DNA from 4 places in the Nitrospirillum guanabarense genome. Region 4 is predicted to be linked to each of the others. Evidence: riboswitches for the same ligand, from Rfam matches in the RefSeq annotation. Region 4 holds a riboswitch; each other region holds the start of a gene.
The links. Region 4 has a riboswitch for cobalamin ahead of cobU (bifunctional adenosylcobinamide kinase/adenosylcobinamide-phosphate guanylyltransferase). Riboswitches for the same ligand answer to the same signal wherever they lie in the genome.
Positions count from the first base shown of each region.

Region 1 (5,461 bases), on a different contig from region 4:
GGACTGCGGAAGACAAGGGAAAGACTTGGGAGGTGACCAGTGGCGTCGCCGCTGATGAGGATGAGGACGGGGCGCCGTCGATCTATCGCGTCACCATTGCGAAGCAGGACGGACGGATCCTCATGTATAAGCAAGAGACCAGGGTGCCGGTTGTCCATGGCATTGCGGAAATCATCCGCAGCGCCAAGAAGAAAGAGGAGCGTTAGAACACGTACTTCACCGTCAGGCTCAACACCGGGTACCAGCTGTAGTCCTTCACATCGTCGCGCAGTTCCTGGCGCTCGGCGTCCAGGCGGCTTTCGAAGTCGGGGGTGGTGGTGACGGGGCCGCTGGCGTCGAGGGAGACCTTGGGCGTGCCGTGGTACATGGCCCCGAGGTCGAAGCCGAAGTGCCAGTGGTCGGCCACCGCGCCCTCATAGCCGACGCCGACGTAGGGGGCGAAGCGGTTGAAGGCGATCTTGCCGTTCAGGCTGCCGACCTCGCTGGCGGTGTAGGTCATGCCGTGGATGGTGTAGGTGGCGTTCCGCGGCGTGCCCTTCAGGTCGACCTCGTTCAGGTTCAGGCGCGCGCCGGCGGTCACGCGCCAGCCGTCGCCGAAGGGATGCAGGTCGGCCAACAGACCGAAGGACTCCAGCGTGGCGTCGCCGTCGTAGCGCACGTCGCGCACCGTATGGTTGGCGGAAAAGCTGAAGCCGTTGGCGTTCAGGCGCAGGCCGAAACGATCATCGAAGCGGGCGTCGACCTCGGCCCCCAGGCCCAGGGTGCTGACCTCCGGCCCGACGCTCAGCAAGGGACCCCAGCCCGCCGGATCGGCCGTCTGCGCCTGGGTGGCGAGGGTGAAGGACGCGGTCGCCAGCGCCAGCGTGGCGGCCAGGATGCGGCGGGTGTTACGGCGGTTGGACATCGGCGTCGGGGCTCCGGTCACGGTCATGCTGCGCTTCAATCAGCTGGCCGCACGCCGTGTTCCTTGGGGATTGGGGGATCATTTTCCGGATAGGGCGGCAATACCTTTGGCGATGCGGATATCCGAAGCCGTAGCGGAGCGATATGGGGGTACCGCGTCGGTTGAAGGGCGCCGAATCAAGGCCTTGACAGGGAACGGCGGGGCGCCTGATCTGGCCAGACCCTTGGCCCCAACCTGCCCGAACGGAAGCCCATGCCGCTGCTGCGGACCCTGCCCCTGACTTTGCTGGACGAGGCCGCCTACGCCCGCCTGTGGCCCCTGCTGGATGAGGGGGAGCAGATACGCGCCCGACGCTTCGTGTTCGAGGCCAACCGGCGGGAATATGTGGCGGCGCACGGCCTCGCGCGGCTGTGGCTGGGCCGCGTGCTGGGCCGGTCGCCGGCGGCGCTGGCCTTCACCCTCCTCACGCCGCAGGGCAAGCCGGGCCTGGTGGACGCGCCGGCGGGGCTGGACTTCAACCTGTCGCACACCGATGGCCTGGTCGCCTGCGCCATGACCCTGGAGGCCGGTACCCGCGTGGGCGTGGATGTGGAGCGCGGCGACCGCCGTATCGGGGTGGAGGTGGCGACGGCCATGTTCGCGGCGGAGGAACTGGCCTGGCTCGATGCCCGTCCCACCGGGCGTAGCGGGCCGGACCTGGTGACCTTCTGGACCCTGAAGGAGGCCTACATCAAGGCCCTGGGCCTGGGCCTGTCGCTGCCCACCGACAGCTTCGCCATTGCCCCCGACGGTCCGATCTTGGTCCGTCACGATGGGGCCCTGCCGGCGGGGCGGGAATGCCGGCTGTGGACCCGTGACCTGCCCAGCGGTCATAAGGCCGCCGTGGCCTGGATGGGGCCGGCCTGGATGGAAGGGGACGGCCAGCCCTCCACCGATCTGGTGATGGAGGAGGGGCTGGCCGACCTCTGGTGATCAGAAACTCTGACCGAGGGTGAAACGGACGGAGCGGGGCTCCAGCGGGTGTAGATGCAGGTCGCTGACGCCTTCGGCCGGCTCACCCTTCAGGCGGTCGGTATAGTAGTAGTCGGCCGCGTCATCCTTGCTGTCCAAGACGTTGTAGAGGCCGATGCCGAAACGCAGGCCGCTTTCCAGCATGTAGTTGGCGGTCAGGTTCCATTCCTGGCTGCCGGACGACCGCACGCTGTTGTCCTCGATCAGCGGGTGGGCACCGAAATAGCGGTATTCCACCCCACCCGACCACGGGCCCAGGTCGCGCAGGTAGATGCCCAGCGAGCCGATCAGCTTGGGCGCGTCGGGGATGAAGCTGCCGGCCGTATCATTGTCGGTATAGCGGGCGTGGCTGAAGGCGACGCTGCCATACAGTTCCAGCCAACCGAACGGGGTGTAGGTGGTGTTCAGCTCCAGCCCGCGTCGGCGGCTGGGGCGTCCAGCTTCCGTCTGGCCAACGTCGGCGTCGTAGGTCAGCTCCGACACGAAATCCATCTGGAAGGCCGTCAACGTGGCGGTCAGATTGGGCAGGATGGTGCTGCGGATGCCCACCTCCTCGCCATTGGCCTTGGCCAGCAGGGGGGCGTCGCCCCGCGCCGCTCCGCGCACGTCGTCACTGTGGAAGCCGCGGCCGGCGCTGAGGTAGACCTCCGTTCCCTGCCATAGGGTGGCGATGGCGCTGCCCTTGGGCTGGAACAGGCGGGCGGCCACCACGCCGGCGTTGCTGCCGTGGTCGGTGGCGGCCAGGTAATCCTCGCGCATGCCCACTACGGTCCGCAGCCAAGGCGTCCAATGGCTGGTCGCCTGGACATAGGCGCCGCCACCGGCCTCCTGAACGTTGTCGTTGCTCAGCAGGGCATAGGCCACGCGGGCCCTGGTCGCCCGCAGGTCGACATGCACATCGTCGAAGCGGGTGTCCAGGCCGGCGACCACCTCATGGTCCAGGCCCAGCAAGTTCAGCGGCCGGCTGTAGCTGACGGCCCCGCCGGCCACCATGCGGTTCTCATCCTGGGCGTGCTGGTCGCCCTGAACCGGATTGTCCAGGAAATGGGTGAAGTTGTTCCACAGCGTCAGCTGGTTGTTGATGACATAGGCGTTGGCCGTCACCTGGCCGCCGGCCAGCCAGCCAGCCTCCACCGGCGTGGCAAAGGTGCCCGACAGGCTCATGCGCCGGGCCTGGCCGCCGTCCGTCGGGTCCAGGGTGCCGTAACGGCCGATCAATCCCGCATCGATGGCGCGCTGCGGCTGGTCGGTCGTGGCGCTCCACAGGGCGCGGTAATACATGGCGGTGACGCTAAAGCCGTCGTCCCGCGCGCCCTGGCTGTAGCGCAGCACGGCGTTGCCCTTGCGCAGATTGTCCGGATGGTCCCAGGGGCCATCGTAGTGCACCAGTTCCCCACCCGCCATCAGGTGGCCGGCGCCCACGTCGGCCCCCCCGGCGGCGAACACGCGCTGGTAGCCCAGCGTGCCGGCGGTCAGCGCCACCTGAGTCGCCACTTGGTCACTGTAGCCCATCTGAATGGAGCCGACGGCGGAGAAGTCGCCTTGGGCCGCGAAGTAGGGGCCCTTGGTATAGCTGATCCCGCTGGCCAGTTCGGGGACCACGAAATTCAAATCGGTGTAGCCCTGGCCATGCGCGTGGGTGCGCATGTTCACCGGCATGCCGTCCACGCTGGTGGCCATGTCGGTGCCGTGGTCCAGGTTGAAGCCGCGCAACAGATACTGGTTGGCCTTGCCTTCACCGCTGTGGCTGGTGACCACCAGGCCGGGCACCGTTTCCAGCATCTGGCCCACGCGGTAGGCGGGCAGCAGGTCCAGCTCTTCCTTCACGACCACGCCTTGGCTGGAGGTGGCGGCGGTGCCGATCAGGTCGCGGCGGGCGGCGGTGACCACCACATCGTCCAGGGTGGCGGGGGATGACGCGTCGCCCTCCATACCGGCGGCCAGGGCCGCCGAGCTGGTCAGCGACAGTAGTGATATTATTATTCTGGGAACGAAACGACCCATGATTGTTGGCCTCTTGGCAACGTGACACGTCACCACGGGCCAAAGAATGGATCACCCCCCCGCCGGCCTGGATATCCCAGATGGCCGGATGGCGGGCGCCAGTCCCCATTGGTGCACCCCGCCCAATGTGCCCGTGCGTGACCACGGCGTGACGGCAGGTCTCCTGGCTCACGGGTCCTGGCCCTGGCACCGCCTTCCCGGTTTCCCAGTGGCGTCGACCCTGCCGCATGATTGGCAGGGTGGTGTCGGGCTCGCCGTTCACAGTTGCGGGGGCAGCCGCGGCTTAGGGGACATGCCCCGTTCCGCGTTCCCTTTTCATCCAGCCCGTCCAGGGTCTGGAACCGTCGCCGTCTTTCTACGAGGAATTGCGGACGGGCGCAAACGCCCTGTCGCGGCGCGGGGGTAAGCACCCTGGCTCACAAGCTTGGCGGTTGTGTGACAACGCCCACCCATGCGTGGGCATGGCAGCAATTCGGGGCGGCCTGTGCGATTTCCCTTGTACCTGGGACCGGTCACAGCCACTTATGCGGTCTTAAGGAATGGATGGCATCATCCGTTCCCATGCCGGGCCGCTGGGCCCGGCGGTATCCCCCGGGTGGCGCGTAGCGGTGGCGACCAAATCGCCCCTGTAGCACCCAGGGCATACTCGACCTTCTGACACATGCCTGCCGGCACGCGCCCGGGCAAGGGCTTGACCGCGATCCGCGGCCGCGAGAAACGAACGCGGCCGGCGCGTCGCCCTGGGATTCCAAGACATTGACCGCTTTCGACACCCTTTCCCTGCGGCCTGAGATTCAGGCCGCCCTGGCCCAGCTGGGCCATCACACCGCCACCCCCATCCAGGCGCGGGCCATTCCCCATGCGCTGGCGGGTCGCGACATCCTGGGCATCGCCCAGACGGGCACCGGCAAGACCGCCGCCTTCACCCTGCCCATCCTGCAGCGCCTGGGGGCCGCCCCATCGGCCCTGCCGCTGCGCATGCCCCGCGCCCTGATCCTGACCCCGACGCGTGAGCTGGCGGTGCAGATCGGCGAGAGCATCACCAACTACGGTGTGGGCCTGAAGCTCAGCCACACCGTCATCCTGGGCGGCGTCGGCCAGGGCAGCCAGGTGAAGGCGCTGACCGGCGGCATCGACATCGTGGTGGCCACGCCAGGCCGCCTGCTGGACCTGATGACCCAGGGCCATGTGCGCCTGGACAAGGTCGAGGTGCTGGTGCTGGACGAGGCCGACCGCATGCTGGACATGGGCTTCATCCACAGCCTGCGGAAGATCATGGCCAAGCTGCCGGCCAACCGGCAGACGCTGTTCTTCTCCGCCACCATGCCGGCCGATGTGTCGGAGCTGGCGAACAAGATGTTGCGCGACCCGCTGCGGGTCGAGGTCACGCCCGTCTCCACCACGGCGGAGCGCATCACGCAGCAGGTCATCTTCGTGCCGGCGGCGGAAAAACGCCATGTGCTGGTCGACCTGATCCGGGGTGACGCCGGCATGCAGCGCAGCATCGTCTTCACCCGCACCAAGCACGGCGCCAACCGCGTG
Region 1 covers NZ_JAYEER010000003.1:1,515,541-1,521,001, forward strand. The annotation lists gene UAA55_RS15980 (hypothetical protein) at 1-206, shown strand, start outside; gene UAA55_RS15985 (hypothetical protein) at 203-931, opposite strand; gene UAA55_RS15990 (4'-phosphopantetheinyl transferase family protein) at 1,157-1,876, shown strand; gene UAA55_RS15995 (TonB-dependent receptor) at 1,877-3,919, opposite strand; cobalamin riboswitch at 4,056-4,280, opposite strand; gene UAA55_RS16000 (DEAD/DEAH box helicase) at 4,676-5,461, shown strand, end outside.
Region 1: it holds a riboswitch for cobalamin, as region 4 does, so the genes downstream of both, UAA55_RS15995 (TonB-dependent receptor) here and cobU (bifunctional adenosylcobinamide kinase/adenosylcobinamide-phosphate guanylyltransferase) in region 4, are expected to answer to the same signal.

Region 2 (5,461 bases), on a different contig from region 4:
CCAGCGGCAGGCCATTGAGCAGCACGCCCCACAGCACGTAGGAGGCCGGCGCCCCCGATAGGCGCACGCCATGGCCATCGACCAAGGTGTAGCCGGCGATCACCATGGCGGTCAGCAAGGCCAGGCGGGTGCCGGTGGCGCCGCCGCCTGTCAGGTCCGGCCCGCCCCGCCGCCCCATCCACGCCATGCTGAGAACGCCGGCGCAGATCACCCCCACCCCCAACAGGGCGTGGGCGGACAGCGCCTCATGCAGCCACAGCCCGCTGGCGAGCGCCACCAGCAAGGGCGCCGTCCCCCGCATCAGGGGATAGGTCTGGCTCATGTCCGCCACGTGGTACGCGCGCGCGACCAGCGTCAGGTAAAGCACCTGTAGGATGCTGGACGTTACCAGATAGGGCCAGCTGGCCGCCGCCGGCGGCGGCAGGAAGGGCAGCGTCACGATGGCGATGAATGCGGCGCCACCCGCCACCAGGATGGCCGCCATCAGCTTATCCCCCGCCCCCTTCACCAGGGCGTTCCAGCTGGCGTGCAGCAGGGCCGCGAACAGGACGATGGCGAAGACGGCGACGGACATGGGCGCGGCGATCCTGGTGAGGGACGCCCATTCTTACGGGGTGCCGCACCCCGCTGTCACCGGCCGGCCCCCGTATGGCTGCCCAGCGCGGCTCAGAACAACGCCGGCCGGTCACCCCGGCGCACGGCCTGGGCATCCCGCCCTTGCGCCCGTTCGCAGAGCCAGCCAAAGCCCAGCCCCAACGCCGCCCACAGGGTGGCGTGGATGCCCCAGGAGGCGATGCGGAAGCGCCACAGCAGCTGAGCGGGGAAGGTCTCCGGCACCTCGTTCACCTCGGGCAGGGCGACACCGGCCAAAGCCATGACCGCCAGGAACAGGGCGCCGCCGGCGAGGGCGGCGTTCCAGACACCCCAGCGGGCGGTCAACCGGCGGGCCATGCCCACAGCCGCCGCCATGGCCGCCAGGGACAGGACCAGCAGCATGAAATAAAAGGCGGTGCGCTGCTGGATGGTGTCCGCGTCGCCCACGGCTGGCGGGTTGGCCGGGTACTTGAAACCCGGCACCAGCACGATGGCCAGGAAGCCCAGCAGGGCCAGGACGGCGGCCAGGCCGCGCGGCCCCAGGGCCCCCATGCGTCCCTGGGCGTAGGCGTAGGCCAAGGCGAACATGCCGCCCACGGCGGCGCCATAGACCAGCAGGCCCGTCAGCAGGCCCCAGCCGCTTTGCGTGCCACGGCTGAACAGCTCTTCCTCCTCATCCGCCGCCTCGGCGCCATGATGACGGTGGCTATGCGCGGCCTCAGCGGCGTCAGGCGTGGCGACCGCGTCATGATGCTCATGCCCCCCGGTCGACTGGCCATGGGCCGCCTCGAAAGCGATGGCACGTTCCACCGACGGCTCACCGATCAGCGTGGCCACGCCAAAGGCAAGCAAACCCGCCAGGATGCCGACCAGCATCCCGCGGGCGAGATAAATTCCAACCATGATGGGATGGGTCCGCCCGCCTCAGTGGCAGGGGAAGCCCAGCAGGTGGCGGGCGTCGTGCACGAACTCATGCACCTCACGGCCCTGGATCAGGGAGGTGGCACCTTGCTCCGCCCCCACGAAATAGACCATCAGCACCAGCAGCAGCCCGCCGAACAGGGCCCAGGGCAGCAGCTCGGCGGCCGAGATCACGGGCAGGGTGACGGCGGGGGTACCGGAATGGGTGGTGGCGTGGGCCATAGAAAACGCTCCCTGGGAATACGCGTCCCGTATGCGGTCTGTCTGATGCGACGGGGGGTCTGGCTTCCGCACGACCCTGGAAAGGCCCAGGCGTTCGGTTACAGTGGCGCGACCGTGCCGGACTTGCACCGGCTTCCCCCATGCGCGGGTGATCCGTGGATGGTAGGGAGGGGCCGTACCGCATTCAAGGACTATCTCGATGACAGCCCCCAATGTCATTGGCCGCCTGACCCTGCTGGCCCACGCCCCCACCCGGTCCCAGCGCGACGCCGTCTTTCCCGGGACGGATGAGGCGGCGGAGGACGCCGGCCTGATCCAGGCCGCCCTGCTGGCGGAGGTAAGGGCCTTGCGCAAGGTCGACCGCCTGTGGACAGGGCCGGAAGTCCGCGCCCGGCAGACGGCGGACGCGTTGGCCGGCCTCCTGGGTGTGGAGGCGCAAGAGGACACGGCCTTGGCCGACCTGGACGTGGGTGCCTGGCGGGGCCACAGTCTGGCCGACCTGTCCGCCAACGAGGCGGAAGCGGTGGGCGCCTGGCTGACGGACCCGGAGGCCCGCCCGCATGGGGCTGAGTCGCTGGCGCAACTGCGGGCACGGGTGGCGCAATGGCTGGAACACGCCGTGGCGGAAGGGCACACGCTGGCCGTCACCCACGCGGCGGTCATCCGCATGGCGGTGGTGTTGGTGCTGGAGGCGCCGCTACAGGCCTTCTGGCGGCTGGACATCGCGCCGCTGTCGCTGACCGACCTGCGCTGGCACCGGCGCTGGGCCGTGCGCGCCACCGGGGTCGACGTGCGGGAATACCGTTAGGCACCGGCCAGCCGGGCGAAATAAGGCAGCACCTGGGCGTTGTCCAGGTCCAGCAGGGTGTCGCCGACATACAGCTCCGTCACGCTCCACCCCGGCACGTCGGCGGGGCGGATTTCCCCGGCCACCCAGATGCCGTCGCCGCTGGCGATGGCGTCGCGGGTCTCCGCCACCGCCGCCGCCGGGCGGTCGAAGAAGATGTGCAGCATGTTGGTCTGCGGCACGGCGGGGTTCAGGCGGATGCCGGGGATACCGGCCAAGTCCGCCGCCAGTTCCAGCGCGCGACGGTAGCAGGCGTCCATCTGGCCCAGCCGCGTTTCGAACCGCATGGCGGCGGTGGCCACCATGGGGCTTTGCCGCACCAGGATGCCGCCCAGGCGCCGCTGCCATAGCCGGGCGTTGGCGATGAAGTCGATGTCGCCGGCCAGCACCGCCCCGGCGATGCCGCCGATGCCCTTGTAGACCGAGACGTAGACGGAGGCGAAGCCGGCGGCGATCTCGGCATAGCTGCGGCCGTAATAGGCGCGGCTTTCCCACAGTCGGGCACCGTCCATGTGCAGCGGCAGCTGGCGGGACCGCGCCAAATCCTTCAGGGCCTGCAGTTCGTCCCAATCCGGCAGCTGGCCGCCGATTTCGCGCAGGGGCAGTTCCACCAGCAGGCAGGCCAGCGGCTGGGCCACGGCCACCAGGTCGCGGGCCAGGATGGGCCGGCGGCGGTCGCCCACGGGCACGCCGTGGAAATTGAACAGGGCCTGGTAGGCCTCTTCCTCATGCAGGGCGAGGTGGGAGGTGTGGGGCATGCCGAAGCGAGACACCCCGCTGACCTCCGTCCACAGCCGCATGGCGATCAGCTGGGCCATGACGCCGCTGGGCATGAAGGCCGCCGCCTCCTTGCCCAGCAGGCCCGCCACCGTGCCTTCGAACGCCGCCAGCAGATCGCCCTGGCCGTACTGGTCATGGGTGATGCCGTTGGCGTCGCACCAGTCGGCCGCGGCCCGGAACTCCTCCGCCGGGGTCAGGATGCGGAAGCCGGGGAAAATGACGGGACAGCCCAGGCGCAAACGCAGGCGATGGGCGGCGAGATTCCCGGCGGGGGCGGCAGGCATGAGCGTACGATCCGGCTTCACTTGAGGGCCAACCGCGGACGGCCACCAGGGGCCGGAGGGCGCCACCCTGCGACGCCGCCCTCTCCGGCGCAACGGCCAAAATAACGCGCCCACATTTATGCCACAGCGCCGGCCGGACAAGGCGTGACGGAACGGGGTGACAGCATCCCCGGGAAAGGGCAGCCTGTGCCCGGCCCTCCGGCCTTGAGAGGACACCGCCCCATGACCGATCACATCCTGGTCCACCGCATCGCGATATACGCCCATCACGGCCTGACGGCGGAAGAGGCCAAGCTGGGTCAGCGCTTCTACATCTCGCTGGATTGCACGCTGGATCTGTCGGTGGCGGGCAAGGCCGACGACTGGGACTTGAGTGTCTGCTATGCCAAGTTGACGGCGGCCACCACCCGCGTCGCCACCGCCCGCCGCTTCATGACCATCGAAGCGGTGGCGGAGGCGGTGGCCGGCACCCTGCTGGAGGAGTTTCCGCGCATCGACACCATCACGGTGCAGGTGGACAAGCCATCCGCGCCCGTCCCCGCCATCATCGACGGCGTGTCGGTGCGCATCCGGCGGGTCCGGTCATAGCGTCCCTGAAGGCCAGGCGCCAGCAGGCCGGCATGCCTGGCAAAGCGCGTTTTTCCGGGAAGGCGGGGGTGGCGGACCACCGGCCCGTCCCCCTTCGTCAAAACCTGACGCGCCAGGCTCAGGCGACGGCCTCAAGACCCACGCGGCGCTCAGGCCGGCCATGGACCGCCGCCATGGGAGCGGCGACGGAGGTGCCCGCCTGGTAGCCGCCGCATTGCCCCCAGCGATGCACCTGCTGTTCCAGCAGCGACAGGGCCAGCGTGGCGGCATGGGGCAGCTGCCGACCCAGACGGGTCACCAGGTCGACCGTGGTGGTGTCGGCCTCGACATCGCACAGCGGCGTTGCCACCAGGCAGCCATCCTCCAGGTCGGCCAGCACCGCGGCGCGGGGCAGGATGGTGGCGGCGCGGCCGCTCAGCACCATTTCCCGCATGGTGTGGACGGAATTGGTGGTGATGGTGGCGCGCAGCCAAACCTGGTGACGCATCTCCGCCGCCGACAGCAGCTGGCGGATGCGGGTATCGCGCGGTGACAGGCAGAGGTCGTGGCCCGACAGATCCTGCAGGGTCACGGCGCCGCGCTTGGCCACGGCATGGTCCGGGCGGCTGACCACCATCAGCGGCTGGCGGGCCGAGGTGCGGACCCGCACCTTGGGATCGCTGGGAATCTGGGCGCCGATGGCGATGTGCACTTCGTCATCCACCACCATACGCACGAGCTCGGCGGTGGAAACGGTATGCAGCGCCAGTTCCACGCCGGGATAGCGGCTTTGGAAGGTCTCCAGCACGCCCTGCATGGCCTGGACGGTGCAGCCCTCACCCACCGCCAGTTCCACCGCGCCCATGCGCATGCCGCGCAGCGCCTCGAGCCGGGCGGCGAAGGCCTCGCGGTCGGCCATCTGCGCCTGATAGTAATCGAACACCATCTGACCGGCGGTGGTGAGCTTGACCGACCGGCGGCCGGTCTCCAACAAGGGCATGCCCATGGCCGCCTCCAGCTGGGCGATCTGCCGGCTGACGGAGGACACCGCCACGTTCATCTTCTGGCTGGCCGCCCGCATCGACCCATGGATGGCGGTGGCGTAGAAGTATTTCATCGCAACGTCTGACATCTCGCGTCCCTCATCGCTGTTCTGGGTCGGCGGTTGGGAAACCGCAGGCCTCAGGTCTGGTGATCACGGGGGGATGCCAGAGGTCCGGAAACGGACCCCAACCAGGCGGCGGTT
Region 2 covers NZ_JAYEER010000002.1:518,507-523,967, reverse strand. The annotation lists gene UAA55_RS08855 (EamA family transporter) at 1-574, opposite strand, end outside; gene UAA55_RS08850 (CbtA family protein) at 667-1,497, opposite strand; gene UAA55_RS08845 (CbtB domain-containing protein) at 1,519-1,737, opposite strand; cobalamin riboswitch at 1,770-1,935, opposite strand; gene UAA55_RS08840 (histidine phosphatase family protein) at 1,937-2,545, shown strand; gene UAA55_RS08835 (threonine aldolase family protein) at 2,542-3,648, opposite strand; gene folB (dihydroneopterin aldolase) at 3,871-4,236, shown strand; gene UAA55_RS08825 (LysR family transcriptional regulator) at 4,355-5,347, opposite strand.
Region 2: it holds a riboswitch for cobalamin, as region 4 does, so the genes downstream of both, UAA55_RS08845 (CbtB domain-containing protein) here and cobU (bifunctional adenosylcobinamide kinase/adenosylcobinamide-phosphate guanylyltransferase) in region 4, are expected to answer to the same signal.

Region 3 (5,461 bases), on a different contig from region 4:
TCACCCCATAACCGGCGCTCGCCAAGGCCGCCAGCATCGCCAGGGTGCTGGCCGGCGTGTCCAGGCCCAGGGCCAGGCCGGTGCCACCGCGGGCGGGATAGTCGGACAGCACCAGGGCCACGCGGCGCCTGGCCGGCGGGGCGGCGGCCAGGCGGGTCCAGGCGGCCGCCCTGTCGGCCAGCGCCTCCACCCGGTCGGAGCGGGGGCGGCTCAATACCGGGGCGTATTCCAGGGCGGGATCCCAGTCGGCCGCCGCCTTGAAGGCGATGGCGGGGCCCTGCAGACGGCCATCCATTTCCGGCAGCACCACGTTCATGGCGAGGTCGGCCGGGCCCAGGCCCGCGCGGGCCTTTTCCCATAGCGCCTCCGTGCCCGTGGACAGCACGGCCTGCAGCACCGGTACGCCGGCGGCATCCAGGGGCGATAAATCCTCCATACCCTGGCGGGCGGAGAAGCCGGTGGCGTTCAGCACCACGGCGGGCCGCAGGGCCGCCAGTTCGGCCGCCAGCCACTGGGCGGCCGGGCCCTCCTTCAGGCTGGCCGCGTAATAAAGATGGGGGGCCAGGCCGCGCCGGGCCAGGGCGTCGGCCAAGGCGTGCAGGGCGGCCAGGTTGCCGGCCTGCAGGTGCGAGCGGTAGAAGACCAGTGCGGCCGGCATGAGGGCGGGCGCCGGTGGTCGCCAGCCCTCATGCCGGCCATAGCGGGGCAGGGGCGTGGGCTCGTCCGCCAGCAGATCGGCCGGTGGCTGGTGGCCCAGCAGGCGGGCGGCTTGGGCAATGAGGCGGGCCATGTTCTCGGGCCCGCCTTCCACGAAGCAGCGCCACAACCGGCGGGCGTCGGCCGGATCCACGGTGCAGGCGGCGTCCAGGCTGGGATCGGCCTTGGCCTCGCCGGGCAGCACGGCCAGGGCAATGTCATAGGCTCGGCAGGCCTCCGCCATCTGTTCCAGCCCATAGCGCCAGTAGGCCGCCCCGCCGTTCAGGCGCAGCACCACCAGCCGGGCCCGGGACACCACCGCCTCGACATACATGTCGACGGACAGGGGGTGGCCCAGGCGCATCAGGCTGGCCAGGCGCAAGGTCGGCCGCCAGGCGGCATCCCCCAGGGCGTGGTAGGCGGCGGCCACGGCCGACAGGTCGCTGTCGGAAAAGGACAGCAGCACGCAGTCCGCCGGCGTCTGCCCCAAATCCTCGGCTTGGGGGGACGCCAGCAGATCCTCGGCCTGGGTGGGCAGCAGATGCATGGGATGCGATCGGGCTTAGGCGGCCAGCGCCGCCTCGATGGCGGCCCGGTCCAGGCCGGTCTCGCCGATCACCACCAGGCGGCTGCGCCGCGCCTCATCCGGTGCCCACAGGCGGTCATAGCTGGCTTGGACGCGGCCGCCCACACCCTGGATCAGCAGGCGCATGGGCTTGCCCGGCACGTCGACGAAACCCTTCAGGCGCAGGATGCCGAAGCGTTGGGCCATCTCACCCAAGCGGCGGACCAGGGCCTCGGGGTCGGCCTGGGACGGCAGCTCGGCCACGAAGCTGGTGAAGTCGTCATGGTCGTGCTCTTCCTCGCCGTCATGGTGGCTGACGCGGGCGTCCAGGTCGGCCTCGGCCGCAGCCGACAGGCCCAGCAGCACGTTGGGGTCGACATCGCCATGGGCCACGCGCACCAGGGGCGGCGCGGTGGGGCGCAAAGCCTTCACCGTGTCGGCCACCGCGGCCAAGTCGGCCTCGTCCACCAGATCGGTCTTGCTGACCAGGATCAGGTCGGCGCAGAGCACCTGGTCCTCGAACACCTCCCGCACCGGGGTCTCATGCTCCACCGTGGCGTCACCGGCCTCCATGGCCGCCTTTTGGCGGGCCAGGGCCTCGGCATCCGGCGCGAAGCGACCTTCGGCCACGGCATCGGCCGCCACCACCGCCACCACGCCGTCCACGGTGACGCGCGAGCGCACGGCCGGCCAGGTGAAGGCGCGTACCAGTGGCTTGGGCAGGGCCAAGCCGCTGGTCTCAATGATGATGTGATCCGGCGGATCGGCCCGGTTCAGCAGCGTTTCCAGCGCCGGCACGAAGTCATCGGCCACGGTGCAGCACAGGCAGCCGTTGGCCAGCTCGATCACCCGATCTTCCGGGCAGGCCGCGTCGCCGCAGCCCTTGAGCACGGCGCCGTCCACACCGACATCGCCGAACTCATTGATGATGAGGGCCAGGCGACGGCCGCCCGGATTCTGCAGCAGGCCGCGGATCAACGTGGTCTTGCCGGCACCGAGGAAACCGGTGATGACGGTGGCGGGGATCTTGGGCGAAGGGGCGGGCATGGGGCGTGGCTTTCGGACATGGGAGGGTGGGGCGGCGTCCCTCGAACGGACGCCGCGCGGTCAACGGCGCCGGTGTGTCGTCAACGGTGACGATAAGGAAACGACGGACGGGGGCTGGCCGCGGATGGGACGCAGCAGGGGAACTCCAGGCCGGCGGCCGGAAATGAGGTAGGGCTTCACAATCGACTCCCTGTTTTCGCCATCCCCGGCGAACCAGAAATATACCAAGGCCACGGCAGGTTTCCTGGCTTGCGGTTCAGGGCGCGGGCCCAGCCTTCCCACCCCCGGGCCCAGCTTCCGGAGACAGTGGCGGTTCCGTCTGGCGCCCATCCACATGGGAGACCAGATGGCGGACCAACACTTACCGCGTACAGTTGCGGGGGCAGCTCCGGCCTTGAACCGGATTCCCGATTATCCCCGATCACCGGCCGGTTGCGTGGGCCAGCGAACGAGGCACCGTCGCTGTCGCCGAAAGTGTGCCGAGTGGGGATAGGGATCAATGGTTTTCTTGAGCGCCGATCTGTTTCTATAGGGCTGGCGCACGCCGCTTGGCCGGTCTCACGGTGGAACCCCCTGCCCGAAGCGGTGGCGAGTGTCATATTGGAGCCGTTTATAGTAAGATTGACCATCCTGCTGGAATGGGATGCGCGGGCGGCTCGATGACCAGGGCCTGTCGGAATCGGGCGCGTCGTGCCGTTCTTCGCCCGTCGTCATGATGCGCTTCCGGACCAAGGGGCGGGCTTTCCTGTCGATGGCCGCCGGAGCGTTTTCCGGGACTGGTTGTGCCATGGGCATGACTTATGCTATGCAATTTAAGTGATATTTATTCTGTTTTGTATATTGCCTCCATTCATGGCGTGTTGACATATGGGCGCGTGTCAAAGAAGTGAAGGTATCGCGACCGAAGGATTTTAAGGTGTGAATATAAGCTGGCGGGGAAGCAGTGTTAGTTCTCGGGTAAATGGGGCCAGTCATGAAGTTTGATTTATTGGGATCCTTCAAGCGGCCGTTGTCCGCAGCGGCCGCTCAGAAAATGGCCCAAGAGATATGGGATGAAAGCGCCCCGATCCGGCGTGCGCTGGTTGACAACAGCGCAAGTATTCTTGGTGATGTTGAGGCGCGTTGCGGCCTGATGAAGTATTTTATTCAGGACGATCCTATTGGGCGTAGTCTTGAACAATACGGGGAGTGGGCGCAGCAGGAGGTAAATCTTCTGTCCTCTCTTGTGGCGCGGGGCGCCTGTTGTGTTGATGTTGGTGCCAACATTGGCTACCATAGTAGGTCTCTCGCCCAGGCTATCGGCGTGGGGGGGCGTGTGATGGCGTTTGAGGCGAATCCCCTGACTGCGGCTGTTCTCAGAATGAACGCGCAGGGTGTGCCTGGACTGGAGGTCTACCCCTTCGCCTTGGCGGAGTCGGTGCGGAAGGTCCGTCAGCGTATCGTCATGCGTGGCTTGAAAAAATTCAACGGGGGCAGCTTCAGGATAGGGGCGGAGGTCACGCCTGAAGGCGACGCAGTGATTGACCGGGAAATGGACATTTCCCTGGTAGCTCTTGATGGTCTGTCGCTTGACCGACTTGATTTAATGAAAATTGACGCCGAAGGGATGGAAGTGCCAATTCTCCTTGGCGCTGTTAATACAATTAACAGGCTGTCTCCATATCTTTATATTGAGTGCAATACTGTAAATGATTTCTTCCAGATTTCTCCGGTGCTGAAGAAGTTGCCAGGGTATCGCTGGACACTTTGCCAATTTAAGCCATTCTCTGTGGGGAACTTCAAACGTAACGAAGACGTTCCTTTCAGCTACGCGACCGAGACGGCTTTGGTGGGGTGTCGCGAGGACCGCTGGCAAGAACTTCAGTCCAAGCTTGAGGCCCAGACCATTCCCAACGTTCCCGCAGATAACCTGAGCGCGGTCGCCGCCGGCATTCTAGCCGCCCCCCGCTACCACGATAAGTCGCCGATCCAGCGGGATCCGGCGAAGCTGATGGCGCGCCTTGAGGAACTGGAGCGGCAGTTGAAGGCGGCGCAAGGCGCGCTGGAGGCCGAGCAGGCGGTGTCGCGAAAGGCGCGTGAGGCGGGGCAGGCCGAAACGGCGCTGCGCAAGGTCTATTCCGAGCGTGTGGAGTATCTGATCGCGCAGACCTCCGCCCTGGCGGGGCAAGTGGCGAAAGCCTCTCTCCTGACCGCCGAGAGGCGTCTGCTGACCGATCGGGTGGCCGCCTTGGAGGGGGAGCGGAACACGCTGCAGGATGCGCAGGCGGCGTTGGCCGAGCGTCATGCGGCGCTTGAGCGGGCGTCCCAGGATATCTCGATCATCCAGCCCCTGTCGGAAGCGGTGGCGGGTGCCGAACAGGATGCCGGCCTTGAGCCCACCGACTCGCCCGGGATGACCTCCCTGCCGATGGCTCTTGAGGTCTTGGCCGGCCGCATGCAGGCCGTGACGCGCGCGTTCGCCTTGGCGGCTCAAGGGCAGAGCAGGCGGATTGCGGAATTGGAGCGCGATCTCGGCCGGGAAGGGGCGGAGCTGAACGCCGCCCGGATGTTGCTGCAGGACCTGTCTGCGACGATCCCAGGTGTCCAGGATGGCGCCGCGGGCGCAGGTGACACAGAAGAGGCCGCCCAAGAGAATGGATTCGATTCCCCCCTCCTGAAACGAGATCCTAGCGCTTGCGAATGCGGCCCGGGCGGCCAAGTCGATGCCGGCGGCCCCGGCCGCTGATGAGGTGGTGCATGGGACCGTCGTGGAGCAGTCCGAGCAGCCGCAACTCATGGCGCTGGAGGTCATGAAGGCCTATGGGCAGTTGCAGGAGGGACGATATCAGGAGCAGGCAGACCAGTTGACCCTTTTGGTCGAGGAGCGGGACGCGTTGCGTGCGGAGCTACGCCAAGCGCGGGAGGAGTTGGTTCGGCTTACGGCCACCAACACCAACGCGCTGCGGGCCCTGACCCAGTTCGGGCACCGCCACGGCATGGTGGAGGATGGAACGGAGGACGACCAGAGCCAGGACTTGGCCCTCCAGGAGGTTGCCGCCCTGCCGTCGCCTGAGCGCGTGTCCCTGGCGCTGTCCAAGAAGCTGACCCATTTCATGGAGTGGGCCGGTCGGCAGGCGGAGGAGAGGACGGGACTGCCGGCGGTCGCTGCGGCCA
Region 3 covers NZ_JAYEER010000002.1:537,723-543,183, forward strand. The annotation lists gene cobN (cobaltochelatase subunit CobN) at 1-1,243, opposite strand, end outside; gene cobW (cobalamin biosynthesis protein CobW) at 1,259-2,308, opposite strand; cobalamin riboswitch at 2,526-2,784, opposite strand; gene UAA55_RS08935 (FkbM family methyltransferase) at 3,282-5,033, shown strand; gene UAA55_RS08940 (hypothetical protein) at 5,011-5,461, shown strand, end outside.
Region 3: it holds a riboswitch for cobalamin, as region 4 does, so the genes downstream of both, cobW (cobalamin biosynthesis protein CobW) here and cobU (bifunctional adenosylcobinamide kinase/adenosylcobinamide-phosphate guanylyltransferase) in region 4, are expected to answer to the same signal.

Region 4 (5,461 bases):
GGCCATCAGGCGCTGCGGCGACTGCACCACGACCGGGTAGATGACCAGCGAGTTGACGTCCATCCAGTAGCTGGGATTGACCACGCCCGAGGACGCCAGCGACACCAGCACCTCCTGCGCCACGTCGTTCTGGGTCAGGCCCAGCTCGGCCGCGCGGGCCCGATCGACCTCGATGCGGTAGGCCGGGGTGGCGGTCACCTGGCGCAACGTCACGTCCACCAGGCCGGGGATGTTCTTGAAGCGCTGGCGCAGATCCTCCGCGATCAAGGCGTTGGGCGCGCGGGCCGTGCCGATGATGCGGATGTCGATGGGGGTGGGCACGGCGCCGTTCAGGATCTGGCTGGTGATGTCGCCGGGCTTCTGGAAGATCTCCACGCCCGGGTAATCCTTGGCCACCATGGCGCGGATCTGCTCGACATACTCGTGGGTGGGCCGCGACCGCTTCTCGGTCAGGGCGCCCAGGATCTCACCGTCGGCGGAGCTGACCGTGACGCTGTCGGTCAGGCCCAGGTTCACCGGGTCGGGCAGGCCGATGTTGTCGATGATCAGGCCCAGTTCCTCTGGCGGGATGATCTTGCGGATGGACCGCTCGATGGCGCCGAACTGACGCGACGCTTCCTCCAGCCGGGTGCCGGCGGGGGTGCGGACGTGCAGGCGGAACTGGCCGGCGTCGACCTCGGGGAAGAAGTTGGTGCCGACGAAGGGGATGGTGGCGGCGGCGCAGACCAGCAGCACCACAGCGAAACCGGTTACCATCCACGGCCGTGACAGGCCGCCGCCCAGCACCCTCAGGTACCGCTGGCGCAGGCCCTCGAAGCCGCGCTCGAATCCGGCATGGAAGCGCGCCCAGGCGCCGGCCAGGCCGGTCGGGGGCGCAACGTGGCCATGGTTGCCCTCCTCGCCATGGCCGTGGCCGCGCAGTTCCGCCGGCAGCAGCCAGGCGGCCATGGCCGGGACCAGGGTCCGCGACAGCACGTAGCTCATCAGCATGGAGGAGATGACGGCCAGCGCCAGGGGCGAGAACAGGTACTTGGCGATACCGTGCAGGAAGAAGATGGGCACGAACACGATGCAGATGCACAGCGTCGAAACCAGGGCCGGGAAGGCCACCTCGTCCGAGCCTTCCAGGATGGCCTGGCGCAGCGGCTTGCCCATGCCGATGTGGCGGTGGATGTTCTCGATGGCCACGGTGCCGTCGTCCACCAGGATGCCGATGGCCAGCGCCAAGCCGCCCAGGGTCATGACGTTCAGGGTGTGGCCCGCCATGGACAGCACGGCCACGGCCGTCAGGATGGACAGTGGGATGGAGGTCAGCACGATGGCCGTGCTGCGCCACCCGCCCAGGAACAGCAGGATCAGGATGGCCACCAGCGCGCCCACGATCAGGCCTTCGTGCTGGATGCCCTCCATGGCGTGCTTGATGAAGGTGGTCTGGTCGAACAGCGGTTCAATGCGCATGCCGGCCGGGGCCGCCTTGCGGATTTCCGGCAGGCGGCGCATGACCTCGTCCACCACCGCCAGGGTGCTGGCGCCCCCCAGCTTCATGATGGTCAGCAGCACGGCGGGCTGGCCGTCCGCGTGCACGACATTCGTCTGCACGGCGGCGCCGTCGCGGACATTGGCCACGTCGCGCATGAACACGGTGCGGCCGTTCACATCGCGCAGGGGGATGTCGTTGAAGGTGTCGACGGCGATGGGCGAGCTGTTCAGGCCCACCTGGTATTCGGTGTCGCCGATCTTGGCGGTGCCGGAGGGCAGGTTCAGGTTCTGGGCGGTGATGGCCTTGTTGACGTCGTTGGGCGTCAGGCCATAGCTGCGCAGCTTGTCCGGGTTGATGTCGACCATGATCTGGCGCGCGTTGCCGCCATAGGGCAGGGGCAGGCGCATGCCTGGGATGTCGCTGATCTGCGACCGGATGGTGATGCGGCCATAGTCGTACAGCTGCGCCTCCGACATGGTGTCGGACGACAGCGCCAGCTGCAGGATGGGCACGGAGGACCGGCTGTACTGCACGATCAGCGGCGGCTGCGTGCCGGTCGGCATGCGCTTCAGGATGGTCTGGCAGATGGCGGAAATCTGCGAGATGGCCAGGTCGATGTTCACGCCCGGCTGGAACGTGGTGCGGATGATGCCCACGCCGTTGGACGTCTCGGACTCCACCTCGGCCACGTTGTCGGCGGTGTTGATGATGGCCAGTTCACCGAAGGCGGTGATCTTGCCCGTCATTTCCTGGGCATCCAGGCCCGAGTAGCTCCACACCACCGTGACCGTGGGGATCTCCACCTCGGGAAAGATGTCCGTGGGCATCCGGAACAGGCTCAACACGCCCAGCAGCGTGATCAGGCCGGCCAGCACGGCGAAACTATAAGGGCGCCTCAGGGCGTAGGCGACGATCCACATGGGGGCGGGGCTCCGGCAATGCGATGCGGAAGAATGCAACGCTACGCCCAGGGGCCGGGGTCGCCCCCCGCCCGGCACAGCCCGGAATAATTAACGCGCTTACGGGATGAGGGGAACCTACTTCGATACGCAACGGTTCGAATTTAGGCATGCCGCGACCAATCGCCGCCAATTCGCAAAACTGTGGCCTGCGTCACTGCGTCCGATGATGGAGGGTTGTAGCTGCGGTCAGCCCTGGATCGCCAAGCCCTCCCTGGGGACGTTCTCGGCCGCGTCCTGCCGCCCGGCGGCGGGGCGGTCGGACAGCGACGGCACCCAACGGACCACCACATACAGGCCGAAACCGCAGGCCAGCAGCGGCTTGAACCACGTGGCGGTCGCCAGGTGCATGCCCCGCGTCCAGACGTGGGTGGTCAGCGCGAAGCATAGCAGCACCAGCACCCAGCCCAGGGCGCGGTTGCGACGGACATGGAATTCCCAGCCCGCCAGGGCGCCGGCGACCAGCGCCATGTCGCCGAAATGGCCCAGCACCGTGCGCGGGTTGAACAGCAGCAGATAGGTCACGATCAGCGCCGCCACGGTGGCGCTGGCCCGGTGCGCGGTCAGGCGGCCGACGGCGCCACGGGCCAGGATCAGAACGGCGATGCCCGCCAGGACGCGGATGACGGTCTGCGCCATCAGGTCCAGCGGCAGGCCCAGGGTGGCCAGGCCATTGGCGAAGTCATGCCAGACACCGCCGCCGGGGTTGGCGCTGCTCATGGTCTTGCGCACCAGCTGGCCATATTCGCCCAGGGCGTAGCCGGGGTCCCAATGCGCCAGGGGCAGGGCCAGGGCCGCCGCCAGCCACAGCGCCAGAGACAGGCGCAGGCGCGGCCACAGGGCGAAGGCCAGCATCACCAGGGCCAGGGCCTGGGGCTTGAAGGCCCCCGCCAGCACCAGCAGGAAGGCGGCGCGGCGCCAGCGGCCCTCCGCCACGTCGGCCAGGCCGGCCAGCATCAGGCCCAGCATCAGGAATTCCGTTTGCGCGCCACGCAGATCCACCACGCCGATGGGCAGGGCCGCCAGCAGGGCCACGCCGAACACGCGTTGCCAGTCGGCCCCCCGCGGGTCCGCCGGCGCCAGCAGCCGGCACAGCCGGGCCACCCCCCACCAGCACATGGCCAGCAGGCTCAGGCGCCACAGGGCATCGCCCAGCAGGGGGGAAGATAGGCCCAGGGGGTGAACAGCACGGCGCTGGACGGCAGGTAGAGGAAGCCATTGATGCCGTCCTCGTATATCTCCGCGCCTTGCCACCAGGCCCACGTGGCCTCGGCATAAATGTGGAATTCCGAAACGAACCGTCCACTTATCACCTGGGCCTCGATGGCCACCAGGGCGGCCGTCCAAAGGGCAAGGCCGAAGACCAGCGGGCGGGCCAGGGAAGGGAAGGACAGGCGAACCATGCTGGGGATTAACCTATCTCATAGGTAATAGGCTCTATGGTCTATGCCTAACACCTTTGCGCTCAAGGTCAAGCCCTAAGGCCTAGCCATTGCGCATTTATGATAAAATGTCGCGACACCGCCCTTGCCGGGTACGGGGTGTTTGCCGTAAGGCTGCCTTCGCCGACGGTTCCGCAGGCCCGCCTGTGGATGAAAAGGGAACGTGGTGGGGGTGCCTGGCACCCGACTCCACGGCTGCCCCCGCAACTGTGAACGGTGAGCGCCGCCCCTCCCCTGGTCATGGGGGAATGGCCACTGGGTTCCTTCCGGAGCCTGGGAAGGCCGGGCCGGTGCCGTGACCCGTGAGCCAGGAGACCTGCCGTCGGTGATGTTGGTCGCGGGCGGGGTGTCCCGGCGGAACCGGTCAGCGGCGGTGCGGGCCTCGTGACCCCGCGGCCCCTCGGTCTCGTCGACAGCGCAATCCCATCCTTCCGGCGGGTCTTGGCCTTTGGTACCACCGGTGCCTGACACCGGATGGGATGGGAACCGACGAATGACGCATGAGCACAAGGCCGTCCCAGGCATCACCCTGGTCCTGGGTGGCGCCCGCTCCGGCAAAAGCCGCTTCGCCGAAGGGCTGGTGACCGCCCTGCCGGGTCCCTGGACCTATATCGCCACCGCCCAGGCCTGGGACGACGAGATGCGCGACCGCATCCGCCAGCACCAGGCCGACCGCGCGTCGGGCTGGACGACGGTGGAGGTGCCGCTGGACCTCGGGGGCGTGCTGGCCGCCCATGGCCATGGGCCCGTGCTGGTCGACTGCCTGACCCTGTGGCTGACCAACGTCATGCTGGCCGACCGGGACGTTCCCGCCGCCATGACCGCGCTGCAGGCGGCGCTGGCCGCCTGCGCCGGCCCCATCGTGCTGGTTGGTAATGAGGTGGGCATGGGCATCGTGCCGGAGAACGCATTGGCCCGCGCCTTCCGCGACCACGCCGGACGCCTGCACCAGCGTTTGGCGGCCATGGCGTCGCAGGTCTTCCTGACGGTGGCGGGCCTGCCCCTGAAAGTGAAATAAGGGTGAAGGAGGAAGCCATGGCCGATCTTGAGACCCCTGAAGACCCGTTGCCTGACGACGAAGCCGCCCGTCATCGCGAGAAGATGCGAAAGCGCAAGGTGGTGCAGGACGCCCGCGTTGCCCAGGCGACGCGGGAGAAGGGCCTGCTGATGGTCCACACGGGCCCCGGCAAGGGCAAGACCACGGCGGCGCTGGGCATGATGCTCCGCACCGCCGGTTATGGCCTGCGCGTGGGTTTCGTCCAGTTCGTGAAGGGCAACTGGGCGACGGGGGAGCAGACGGCGCTGAAGCGCTTTTCCGACCTGATCGACCATCATGTGATGGGCGAGGGCTTCACCTGGGACACCCAGGACAAGGAACGCGACATCGCGGCCGCCGTCCGCGCCTGGGATCTGGGGCGGCGGATGCTGGCCGATCCGCGGTATCATCTGGTGGTGCTGGATGAGATCAACATCGTGCTGCGCTATGGCTATCTGGACGTGGCGGCGGTGCTGGCCGGCCTGAACGCCCGCCTGTCCGACACGCACGTCCTGCTCACCGGCCGCAACGCCAAGGCGGAGGT
Region 4 covers NZ_JAYEER010000001.1:922,622-928,082, forward strand. The annotation lists gene UAA55_RS03820 (efflux RND transporter permease subunit) at 1-2,400, opposite strand, end outside; gene UAA55_RS03825 (glycosyltransferase 87 family protein) at 2,629-3,675, opposite strand; gene UAA55_RS03830 (hypothetical protein) at 3,570-3,842, opposite strand; cobalamin riboswitch at 3,992-4,219, shown strand; gene cobU (bifunctional adenosylcobinamide kinase/adenosylcobinamide-phosphate guanylyltransferase) at 4,375-4,899, shown strand; gene cobO (cob(I)yrinic acid a,c-diamide adenosyltransferase) at 4,917-5,461, shown strand, end outside.